DNA from 2 places in the Stenotrophomonas sp. LARHCG68 genome. Region 2 is predicted to be linked to the other one. Evidence: riboswitches for the same ligand, from Rfam matches in the RefSeq annotation. Region 2 holds a riboswitch; the other holds the start of a gene.
What was found. Region 2 has a riboswitch for thiamine pyrophosphate ahead of thiC (phosphomethylpyrimidine synthase ThiC). Riboswitches for the same ligand answer to the same signal wherever they lie in the genome.
Positions count from the first base shown of each region.

Region 1: linked by a shared signal. The riboswitch ahead of ACIPR8_RS07745 (TonB-dependent siderophore receptor) and the one ahead of thiC (phosphomethylpyrimidine synthase ThiC) in region 2 are both predicted to bind thiamine pyrophosphate.

Region 1 covers NZ_JBIXJV010000002.1:74,100-79,418, reverse strand. The annotation lists gene ACIPR8_RS07755 (GGDEF domain-containing protein) at 1-555, shown strand, start outside; gene pnuC (nicotinamide riboside transporter PnuC) at 652-1,248, opposite strand; gene ACIPR8_RS07745 (TonB-dependent siderophore receptor) at 1,245-3,413, opposite strand; TPP riboswitch at 3,484-3,579, opposite strand; gene ACIPR8_RS07740 (phosphotransferase enzyme family protein) at 3,623-4,759, opposite strand; gene ACIPR8_RS07735 (hypothetical protein) at 5,013-5,319, opposite strand, start outside.
Region 2 covers NZ_JBIXJV010000001.1:549,908-555,226, reverse strand. The annotation lists gene ACIPR8_RS02405 (ion channel) at 1-615, opposite strand, end outside; gene ACIPR8_RS02400 (DUF4136 domain-containing protein) at 628-1,203, opposite strand; gene thiC (phosphomethylpyrimidine synthase ThiC) at 1,311-3,185, opposite strand; TPP riboswitch at 3,302-3,403, opposite strand; gene ACIPR8_RS02390 (BCCT family transporter) at 3,623-5,200, shown strand.

The DNA of each region.
Region 1 (5,319 bases), on a different contig from region 2:
ATGGCCGCGCGTGATCCGCTGACCCAATTGCTCAACCGTCGCGGCCTGACCGAGGCGTTGGACGCCTGGTTCCGGCGGCCCAATGCCCGGGCCCGCCTGCTGCTGGTCGATGTCGACCACTTCAAGCGCATCAACGACAACTACGGCCACCATGTGGGCGACGCGGTATTGTGTGGCGTGGCGGATGCGCTGCGTGGCGCTGTGCGCAAGGACGACCTGGTGTGCCGGCTGGGGGGCGAGGAGTTCGCCGCTATCTGCATGGGCGCCGACGATGCGGCGGCACGGCGCGTGGCTGAGCGGGTGCGCGGCGCCATCCAGGACAAGGTGATGCTGCAAGGCCCCCGTTACGCCGGGCTGCGCTGCACGGTGACGGTGGGTGTGTCGCACTGCTTTGGCGATGAAGCCTCGCTGGAGCGCGCCATGCAGGACGCCGATGCCGCGCTCTATCGCGGCAAGCGCGCCGGGCGCAATCGCGTGGAGTGGGCGTCGCCGGTGGCGGATGCCCCGCCGGGAAGCGCGCCGATGAAGGCGGAAGCGGACGTGGCGCTTACCTGAGGCACAGCACTGGTCATGCGGGAGGACGTGTGGCCTGGCCGATTCCCGCCGCAGGGGAGGGAACCGGCACGGCCGTCCGTGCGTCGCGCGGCGGGGTCAGGCGGCCGGCGAAACCGGCTGTTGCATGCGGTCCTGCGCGCCGGCCTTCTTCCACGCGCGCAGGCCCATCGCCGCCAGTCCGACGAACACCAGGTACAGGCCCGCCGTGGCATGCAGCGACTTCACCGCGTACATGCCGACGTAAACCACGTCCACCACGATCCACAGCCACCAGGCGGCGGCGTGGCGGCGCGCCTGCCACCACTGCGCGACCAGGCTGAGTGCGGCGAGCATGGCGTCCAGCCACGGCAGGGCGGCGTTGGTCCAGCTGTGCATGGCCGCGCCCAAGGCAAGGCCGAAGGCGATGCCGATGCCCAGGTCACGCGTCCACTGGCCGGTGGCCAAGGGCGCGATGACGATGCGGCCTTCGGCCTGCGTCTGCCTGCGCCAGTTGAGCCAGCCGTACAGCAGGAAGGCGGCGAATGCGCCCTGCAGCAGCGTGTCCGAGTACAGCCGGGCTTCGATGAACACCAGCGCGTACAGGCCCACCGACACCAGCCCCACCGGCCAGGCCAGCATCCGCCGCTGCGCCATCAGCCACACGCCGAGGATGCTGGCCGCGACCGCCGACCATTCCAGGATCGCCGGGTTCATAGCGCGATGGTCACCGACAGGCGCGCCTGCCGCGGTGCACCCGGGAACAGGTAGTAGTCACCGGAGCTGCTGCCGGTATCGCGCCAGTAGAAGCGGTTGAACACGTTGTCCACCGACAGGTTCCAGTTCACCGCGTGCGCGCGCAGCTGGTGCTGGAAGCGCAGGCCGGCATCCACCACGCTGTAGCTGGGCGCACGCACACGGCCATCGGCGGTGGCGACGTTGGAAGAGGCATAGCGCCAGCCGCCGGTGATGCCCAGCCCTTCGGCGAAGGGCAGGGCGTAGTCGGCATGCAGGCTGGCGCGGCCGCTCGGCACGTTGATCAGCGGGTGGCCTTCGTAGGCAGGCGTGCCGCTGTTGCGTGCGCGTGCGCGCAGCGCGGTGGCGCTGGCGGTGAGCTGCAGGCGCTCGGTGACGTGGCCCTGTGCGCTCAGTTCCAGCCCGGTGTGGGTCTGCTGGCCTTCCTGCACGAAGGTGTAGCCGTAGGCGCTGTCGTCGGGCTTGGCGTACTGGAACGGCTGGTTGATGCGGAACAGCGCCGCGCTCAACGTCAGCGCATCCGACGGGGTGTACTTGGCGCCGACCTCGACCTGGCGCGAGCGCACCGCCGGCAGGAAGGTGCCTTCATTGGTGGTCCAGAACGGTGCCTCCTGGCCGAGCGAAATGCCCTGCGCATAGCTGGCGTAGAGGTTGAGATCGTCGTTGGCGCTCCAGATCAGCGCGGTCTGCGGCAGGAAGCGCGACAGCCGGTTGCTGCGTTCCAGGTTGCCGCGCTTGTCGAAGGCGCGCTCGTCCAGGCGCACGAAGCGGCCACCGGCCAGCAGCTGCCAATCGTCGGCGAAGCTCACGCGGTCGAGCACGAACAGCGACTTCTGCGTGCTGTCCAGGCGGCGCACCGACGGGCCCGGCTGCAGGGGCGAGGGTGCGAACTGCGGCACGTCCTTGTCGTGGATGTTGGCGGTGCCCACGTACTCGTTGACGTTGCGGCGCTTGTCCACGGTACGGTCGAAGTAGTCCGCGCCCACGGTCAGCTGGTGCGCGACGTTGCCGGTGCTGAACTGGCCACGCAGCTCGGCGCGCAGCTGGCGGTTGCGGCGGGTGTCGTCCGGGCTGCGGTAGTCGTAGATGTCGTAGTCGCCGTTGGGTGCGAAATAGTTGCCCGGCACGCTGCCGTCGGCGCATTCGGCGGCGTAGTAGCAGCCGTAGGCGAAGGCGACGTTGTCGTCGATGACCGAGCGGCTGTAGCTGGCCGACACGCGTGACTGCCAGGCCTCGTTGAAGTCGAAGGTGTGCAGCGCGGTGAGGTTGGTGCTGTCGATGCCGACCGGCGCCTGCCATGCCTGGTGGCCGAGCATCTTCTTGCGGTCAACGTTGCGTGGCAGGGTGGTGGCGCCCAGCAACTGGTAGCCCGACGCCGAGCGCTGTGCGCTGGTCTGGTAGTTGGCATCCACTTCCAGCTTGCCGCGCTCGCCGATCAGCCAGTCGGTGGCCAGTGCGTAGAAGTTGCGGCGGCCGTCGGCATTGTCGATATAGGAGTTGCTGTCATCCCACGCGGCGTTGAAGCGCAGGCCGATGCGCGGCGTCACCCAATGGCCGACGTCGACCGCGGCATAGCGGCTGCCTTCCGAATCGGTGGCGAGGGTGACGGTGCGTACTTCGGCCGGGCGCTTGCCCACGTAGTTGATGACGCCGCCGGGGGCGATCACGCCAGCGGCCAGGCCAGCCTCGCCCTTGAGGATTTCCACCTGCTGCACGTTCTCCAGCGCCAGGCGCTGCTCGCCGGCCATGCTCAGGCCGTTGAAGCGGTAGCCGGTGGCCGTATCCAGCGCGAAGCCGCGGATGGCGATGTTCTGGTAATAGCCGACCGGCGCGTAGGCGTCGCCCAGCGACGCATCGTTGTAGGCCAGCTCGGACAGCGTGCGCACGTGGCGGCTGTCGAGCAGCTCGCGGTCCAGCACGGTGATCGACGCCGGGGTGTTCTTCCAGTCACCGGCGCCGAAGCTGTTGGACTGGGTGTTCCCGGCATGCGGCTGCTCGGCCTGCACGCGCACCGCGGCCAGCTCGGTGGGCGAGCGCTCGGCGGCGGTTTCGAGGTTGCTGGCGTACAGCGGCAGGGCCGCGCTCAGGGCAGCGCTCAACAGCGAGATTCGGTAGCAGCGGTTCATTCGTTTCGTCATCAGCCGGTGGGGGAGACGAAGCGAAGGCGCGCACGCGCAACCGGCCATGGAGGCGGTGTGCCTGCTGCTCAAAGCTCCCTACGCCGGTGCAAACCGGATCAGGTTCCAAGGGACTCTCTCAGCCTGCGAAAACCAGGCACCCCCGCTTCAGGCGCGTATTTGACCACAAACGGTACGGATTTGCGCCCCGTTGGTATTCAGGCAGCGGCGTGCAGGGCGGACAGCAGGGCCTGGCCGTCGGCGCTGCCGAACCAACGGGCATGGCCGAGCAGGAAGTCGTAGTAGGCGATGTCGGCATTGGCGGTGGAGCCGGTGATGCCGTGGAAGTACTCCACTTCGGACAGTGCGAAGTCCAAATGCACGACGGGCAGCAGATCGGCCAGCAGGTGTACCTGGGCGGCCGGGAGCGGGCGCACCTGCCGGTAGCCGTCGAGCAGGGCCAGTGCGGTATCCACATGCACGGCGGCCATGCCGCGCTCCAGTTCCAGCCAGGCGATGGCATTGCGCTCGATGGCGGTGGCCAGGTCGAACAGCGCGCTGGTCGGCGAGGCCAACCCGAAGTCGAGCACGCTGGCGATCCGCGTCGCCTCGCCCTCGCGCCGCCACAGCAGGTTGGATACATGCCAATCGTTGTGTGCCCACAGGCGTGGTTCGGCCTGCAGGCGCTCGGCCAGGCCGTTGTGCCAAGGCAACACGCTCTGCTGCAGCTCCTGTAGCCATGGGCGTCGGGACAGGTAGTCGTGCAGGGCCGGGCGCGTGGAGGCGTCGCGTGCCAGCAGCGCGATGGGGTCGGCACTGCGGATCAGCTCATCGCGGGCAATCAGGATGTGGGTGTCGCGTTGTGGCGCGGTGTAGCTCTCCGCTGCGTGGTGCAGCGTGGCCAGCATGCGACCGGCCTCGCGTGCCTGGGCGAGGTCGGTAAGCGGCGTCCATGATGGCGCATCGCGGTACAGGTCGTCCCCCTCGCCGATGGCATGCAGCTCGTAGGTCCAGCCTTCGTGCGCAAGGGCGGTGGCTCCGCTGCGGTCCGCCAGTACGTCAACCACGGGGACACCTGCCCGGGCCAGGTGCGCGATGAAGCGGTGTTCCTCGGCCAGCGTGGCGGCGGTGCGGACGCGGTGATGGTGGCGCTTGATGAAGACCCTGCCATTGACGCCTCGCGCGATGGCCGCGGCGGACATCGGGCGTGGGCTATGCCAGATCAGCGTTGCCGTGGCTTCCAGCTGTGGGAAGCGCGTCGCCAGCCATGCGATCTCGCTGGCGCTGATCGCAGGCCAGTCGGCCGGCACCTCGTCGTTGTTGAGGCCTTGGACGCGGTGAGGGGAGGTGGTCATGGCAAAGCGGGGTGGGCGTGGTGGTACAGGGGCGACAGGGTAGCGCGTCGGGCCGGCAGGGGGAGGGGGCGTGCGGCAACGCCCCTCTCCCGCATGCGGGGAGAGGGGCGCCATGCACGGATGACCGGAGTCCGAATGCGCGGGGCAGGGGAATGCCTCCCCTCCATTCCGCCTGGCCCGCAGAGGGTGGCCGACACGTTCATGCCCGCGGCCAACTGGGCGGAAGCCCCCTACAGGCAGGTGAAGCGGGACGTCATCGGATGCTGCAGTTGATCGTCTCGCCATTCCAGCTGCACGACATCCGGTTGCGTCCCGCGGCGGAGCCTCCAATCGGGACACCGTAGAGACGGGCGGATTCGATCCAGCGTTCCAGATTTCTCGAGCCTTCCCGGCCTTCGCCGAAGTAGTAGTTGCCTGCGTACTCCGGTGCGGTATCGCGGGTCGCGATGGTTGCGTCCGGAAACTTGTTGCCGAGACTGTCGCGACTCTCGCCAGTCACGTACTTCGCCTCTCCCACGTTGTCCACGCTGACCCGATAGACGGTCCGTGAGCCGTCGCGC
Region 2 (5,319 bases):
GCGTGCCTGCGGATGCACCGGCGTGACGTCGCTGAGCCCGACCCCGGACAACAAACTGAAGCTCAGATAAAGCAGCTCCACCCAGCTGCGTATTTCCCCCTCGCTGCTGGCGATGAAGCTGCCCGGATACCACTGCTGGCAAACTGAATAGGCGAACGCAAACGCCCATGCCAACAGCGTGAATGTCGCCCCCGCGGCGAACAGTTCGTCACGCGTGACTTCATGGTCCTGCAACATATAGGCGATGAGGCTGCAGGTCGTATAGAAGTACAGCAGGCATTCGAGCACCTGCGAGGTGGTGGTGAACGCATGCCGCTGCAGCACCGCACCGGCCACCGAGAACACCACCGCCGGGATCGCCAGCGTCAACGCCACCCAGATGCCCAGCGGGCTGCGTCGCACGACCCACACCGACAGGCCAAGCACCGCCATGCCAAACGCGTTGAACAGCACGCGGCCGGCGGTCATGTGCTCCATCGCCGGGTACAGCAGCACGCCCAGCAGCTGCACCGCCAGCAGCCACGCCGACGGATGCCGGCGGGCCAACGCCAGCCAGCGCAGGTGCGCGCGTACGCGCAGGCCTTCCGGCCGCGCTCCCTCCGGACCGACGCTCATCAAGGGCGATCCTCAGCGCGCGGCGCGGTACGGGTACTGCGCGAAGATTGCCGCGACCGCCGCATCGATCTGCGCGCCACGCTTGTCCGGAGTGCTGCGGCCCACCGTACCCACCGCCACGCCTTCCCAGACCAGGCGGTTGCGCTGCACGTCGACCACGTCCACGTTGAGCGTGCCCTCGGTGTACTGGTGCACGTCGGTGCGGTCGCGCCAGTACGGCACGGCCACGTAGCCGCGTGCGCGATAGCTGTAGTAGTAGTCGTAGTCCACCTGCGGCATCGTGGTCACCCGCGTCTTGTCCTGCAGATAGGCATTGAGGTTGACCCACAGGTCGGGCTTGGCTTCGTCGAGCACATAGCCACGCGCCTGCATCTGTGCCAGCACCGCCGCACGGATGCGATTGCTGGTGATGGTGGTGTAGCCGTTCTGTTCCAGCGCCAGCGGCGAGTAGAACGCAAAGCTGCGGTAGCGGCCGAAGTCGCCGCTGGGATCGGCCTGGCTGCTGACCCGGGGCGTGCTGGCACAGGCCGCCAGCAGCGAGGACAGCAACAGCACCGTGATGAGCCGGAACGCATTGCGAAGCTTCATGGCGACCTCCCCTGCGATGGACGGCTGCACGCTACCACGACCGCCGCCCCGTCCGCGTCAACCCTGCCCCGGGAAGCCGGCGGGCTCCCCGGGAGCGGAACCGGCGGTCAATCCGGCCGGTACACCTGCGCGCCCTGTTCGCGGAACTGCGCCGACTTCTCGGCCATGCCGGCCTGCAGGGCCTGCGCCGCGTCCATGCCCTGCCCGGCCGCATAGTCGCGCACGTCCTGGGTGATCTTCATCGAGCAGAAATGCGGGCCGCACATCGAGCAGAAGTGGGCCAGCTTGTGCGCGTCCTTGGGCAGGGTCTCGTCGTGGAACTCCTTGGCTTTCTCCGGATCCAGGCCGAGGTGGAACTGGTCCTCCCAACGGAACTCGAAGCGCGCCTTGGACAGCGCGTTGTCGCGCACCTGCGCGCCCGGGTGACCCTTGGCCAGGTCGGCCGCGTGCGTGGCGATCTTGTAGGCCATGATGCCGTCGCGCACGTCCTGGCGGTTGGGCAGGCCCAGGTGCTCCTTGGGCGTCACGTAGCACAGCATCGCCGTGCCGTACCAACCGATCATCGCCGCGCCGATGGCGCTGGTGATGTGGTCGTAGCCCGGCGCGATGTCGGTGGTCAGCGGGCCGAGCGTGTAGAACGGCGCTTCGCCGCACTCGTGCAGCTGCTTGTCCATGTTCTGCTTGATCAGCTGCATCGGCACATGGCCCGGACCTTCGATGATGGTCTGCACGTCGTGCTTCCAGGCGATTTTGGTCAATTCGCCCAGCGCTTCCAGTTCGCCGAACTGCGCCGCGTCGTTGGCATCGGCGATGCAGCCCGGGCGCAGGCCATCACCGAGGCTGAAGGACACGTCATAGGCCTTCATGATCTCGCAGATGTCCTCGAAGTGCGTGTAGAGGAAGTTCTCCTTGTGGTGCGCCAGGCACCACTTGGCCATGATCGAACCACCGCGCGACACGATGCCGGTCACGCGCTTGGCAGTGAGCGGCACATGACGCAGCAGCACACCGGCGTGGATGGTGAAGTAATCCACGCCCTGCTCGGCCTGTTCGATCAGGGTGTCGCGGAAGATCTCCCAGTTGAGTTCTTCGGCGCGACCATCCACCTTTTCCAATGCCTGGTAGATCGGCACGGTACCGATCGGCACCGGGGAATTGCGGATGATCCACTCGCGGGTTTCGTGGATGTGCTTGCCGGTGGACAGGTCCATCACCGTGTCGCCGCCCCAGCGGATCGCCCACACCAGCTTCTCCACTTCCTCGGCGATGCCCGAGGACACCGCGCTGTTGCCGATATTGGCGTTGATCTTGGTCAGGAAGTTGCGACCGATGATCATCGGTTCGCTTTCCGGGTGGTTGATGTTGTTGGGCAGCACGGCGCGCCCACGCGCGATCTCGTCACGCACGAATTCCGGGGTGATGACCTTCTGGATGTCGGCGCCGAAGCTCTGCCCCGGGTGCTGCGCGAGCAGGCCGGAATCACGTACCGCCTCCAACCGCTGGTTCTCGCGGATGGCGACGAACTCCATCTCCGGGGTGATGATGCCGCGGCGCGCGTAGTGCATCTGGGTGACGTTGGCACCGCCAATGGCACGACGCGGTAGCACGCGCGCCGGGAAACGCACGGCATCGAGCCTGGCATTGCCTTCGCGCGAACGCCCGAACGCCGAGCTCAGGCCCGGCAGCTGCCCGGTATCGCCACGCTCCTGGATCCAGCGTGCGCGCAGTGGCGCCAGCCCGGCGGCCAGGTCGATGCGCGCCTGCGGATCGGTGTACGGGCCGGAGGTGTCGTACACCGTGATCGGGGGGTTCTCCTCGCCGCCGAACAACGTGGGCGTGCGCGTCTGTGCGATCTCGCGCATCGGCACCTGCAGGTCGGCCCGCGAACCGGGCACGAAGATCTTGCGCGAGCCGGGGATCGGCTGGGTCACGGATTCGGAGAGTTGCTGGGCCTGCTGCTGCAGGCTGGGCTGGGCGTTCATCGGCATTCGTCCTGGTCGAGCCGCACCGGGAGGTGCGGGCCATGCGAGGGATTCGCATGACGGAACGAAGCGAAGGCGCACGCCGATGGCGGTTGTCCCCTGTGACCGGAACGCATGCCATGGCACACGAAGCTTCCCTACGCCGGTATGAGCCGGATCAGGTTCGAAGGGTATGTCTCAACCGTGGCCCGATGGCCGCGGTACCCCCGCTTCGGGCGGCATTAGACCACAAAGCGGTGACACCTGGCCCGGTGCGCCGCGTCATCGCCTGCTAACGGAATCGTGACGTCCCGTTCAGTAACATCCCGCCCCGGTGCGATGCCCTGCTGGCCGCGCCACGGTGCTCGTCCACCTTTCCCTGCCCGGCCCTGGCGCCGGCCCTCGCTGCAAGCCCCGGCTCGCTCCCCTCAATCGCTCTTGATCGGAGACGCTCCTTCATGGTGTTTCGTGTTTCCATCGCACTGGTCGCCGTACTGGTGCTCCTGGCCGGCATCGCGCCCGGTCCCTTCAACGACGTGGTCCAGGCCACGCTGACGCATGTCGTGCGCGGCGCGGGCTGGATGTACCTGTTGATCGTGTTCCTCACCCTGACCTTCCTGCTGTACCTGGCGTTCGGCCGCTTCGGCAACCTGCGCATCGGCGGCGAGGACGCCGAGCCGGACTTCTCGCGCGCCAGCTGGCTGTCGATGCTGTTCGCCGCCGGCATGGGCATCGGTCTGGTGTTCTGGGGCGCGGCCGAGCCGATCTCGCACTTCGTCACCCCGCCGGAAGGGCTGCCGCCACAAGGCATGGACGCGGCGCGTGCCTCGATGCGCTACGCGTTCTTCCACTGGGGCCTGCACCCGTGGGCGATCTACGCGCTGATCGGGCTGGCGATGGCCTGGTTCCAGTACAACCGCAATGGCCGGGGACTGATCAGCGACATGCTGCAGCCGGTGATCGGCCGCCATCACCGCGGCGCGTTCGGCAAGCTGGTGAACATCGCCGCGGTGGTGGCCACCGCCATCGGCGTCGCCACCACGCTGGGCTTCGGCACCATCCAGATCTCGGCCGGCCTGCAGCGCGTGTTCGGCATCACCGCCGATGTCCCGCTGCAGATGACGGTGATCGCGGTCGCCTTCGTGCTGTACATGATCTCCACCACCAGCGGCGTGGAGCGCGGCATCAAGTGGCTGTCCAACTTCAACCTGGCTCTGGCCGCGCTGCTGTTGGCCGCGGTGCTGGTGCTGGGCCCGACCGGCTTCATCTTCGACACCTTCACCACCACGCTGGGCTCCTACCTCAACCAGCTGGTGACGATGAGCCTGCGCATGTCGCCATTCTCCGGCAGCACCTGGGTGGCCGACTGGACCATCTTCTACTGGGCCTGGTGGATTGCCTGGGCGCCGTTCGTCGGCGCCTTCATCGCGCGGGTGTCACGTGGTCGCAGCGTGCGCGAGTTCGTGGTCGGGGTGGTGCTGGCACCGACCGTGCTCGGCTTCCTGTGGTTCTCGGTGTTCGGTGGCACCGCGCTGTGGTCGCAGCTGTTCGGCCACGCCGACCTGGTGCAGGCGCTGGGCAACGGCTACGAGACGGTGCTGTTCACCCTGTTCGACAGCCTGCCCGGCTCGCTGCTGCTGTCGTGCCTGGCACTGGTGCTGCTGATGATCTTCTTCGTCACCTCGGCCGACTCTGCGGTGCTGGTGTTGGCCAGCATGTCCACCGACGAGGCCGGCGACCCGCCGCTGTCGCGCAAGCTGGTGTGGGGCGTGGCGGTGGCGCTGATCGCCGCGGTGCTGCTGCTGGCCGGCGGGCTGGAAGCGCTGCAGGGCATGATCACCATCGCCGCGTTGCCGTTCGCGCTGCTGATGGTGCTGGTGATGGTGTCGCTGTACCGCGTGCTGGACGCCGAGTCCAACCGCCAGCGGCGGCTGGCGCAGCGCGGACGGCACCTGATCGAGGCCTGGATCGAACGCGAGCAGGCCGCGCAGGAGGATGCACGCGAGGAAGCCGCTCGGAATGTGGGCGGGGATTGAGGCAAGGGCCTTACCCCTCCCCGGCCCTCCCCTTCGCCTGTGGCGAAAGGGAGGGGGCGAAGCAGGAGCAGAAGCGGAGCGCAGGCGACACAGGGAGCTTTCAGCTCTTGGCTCTTAAG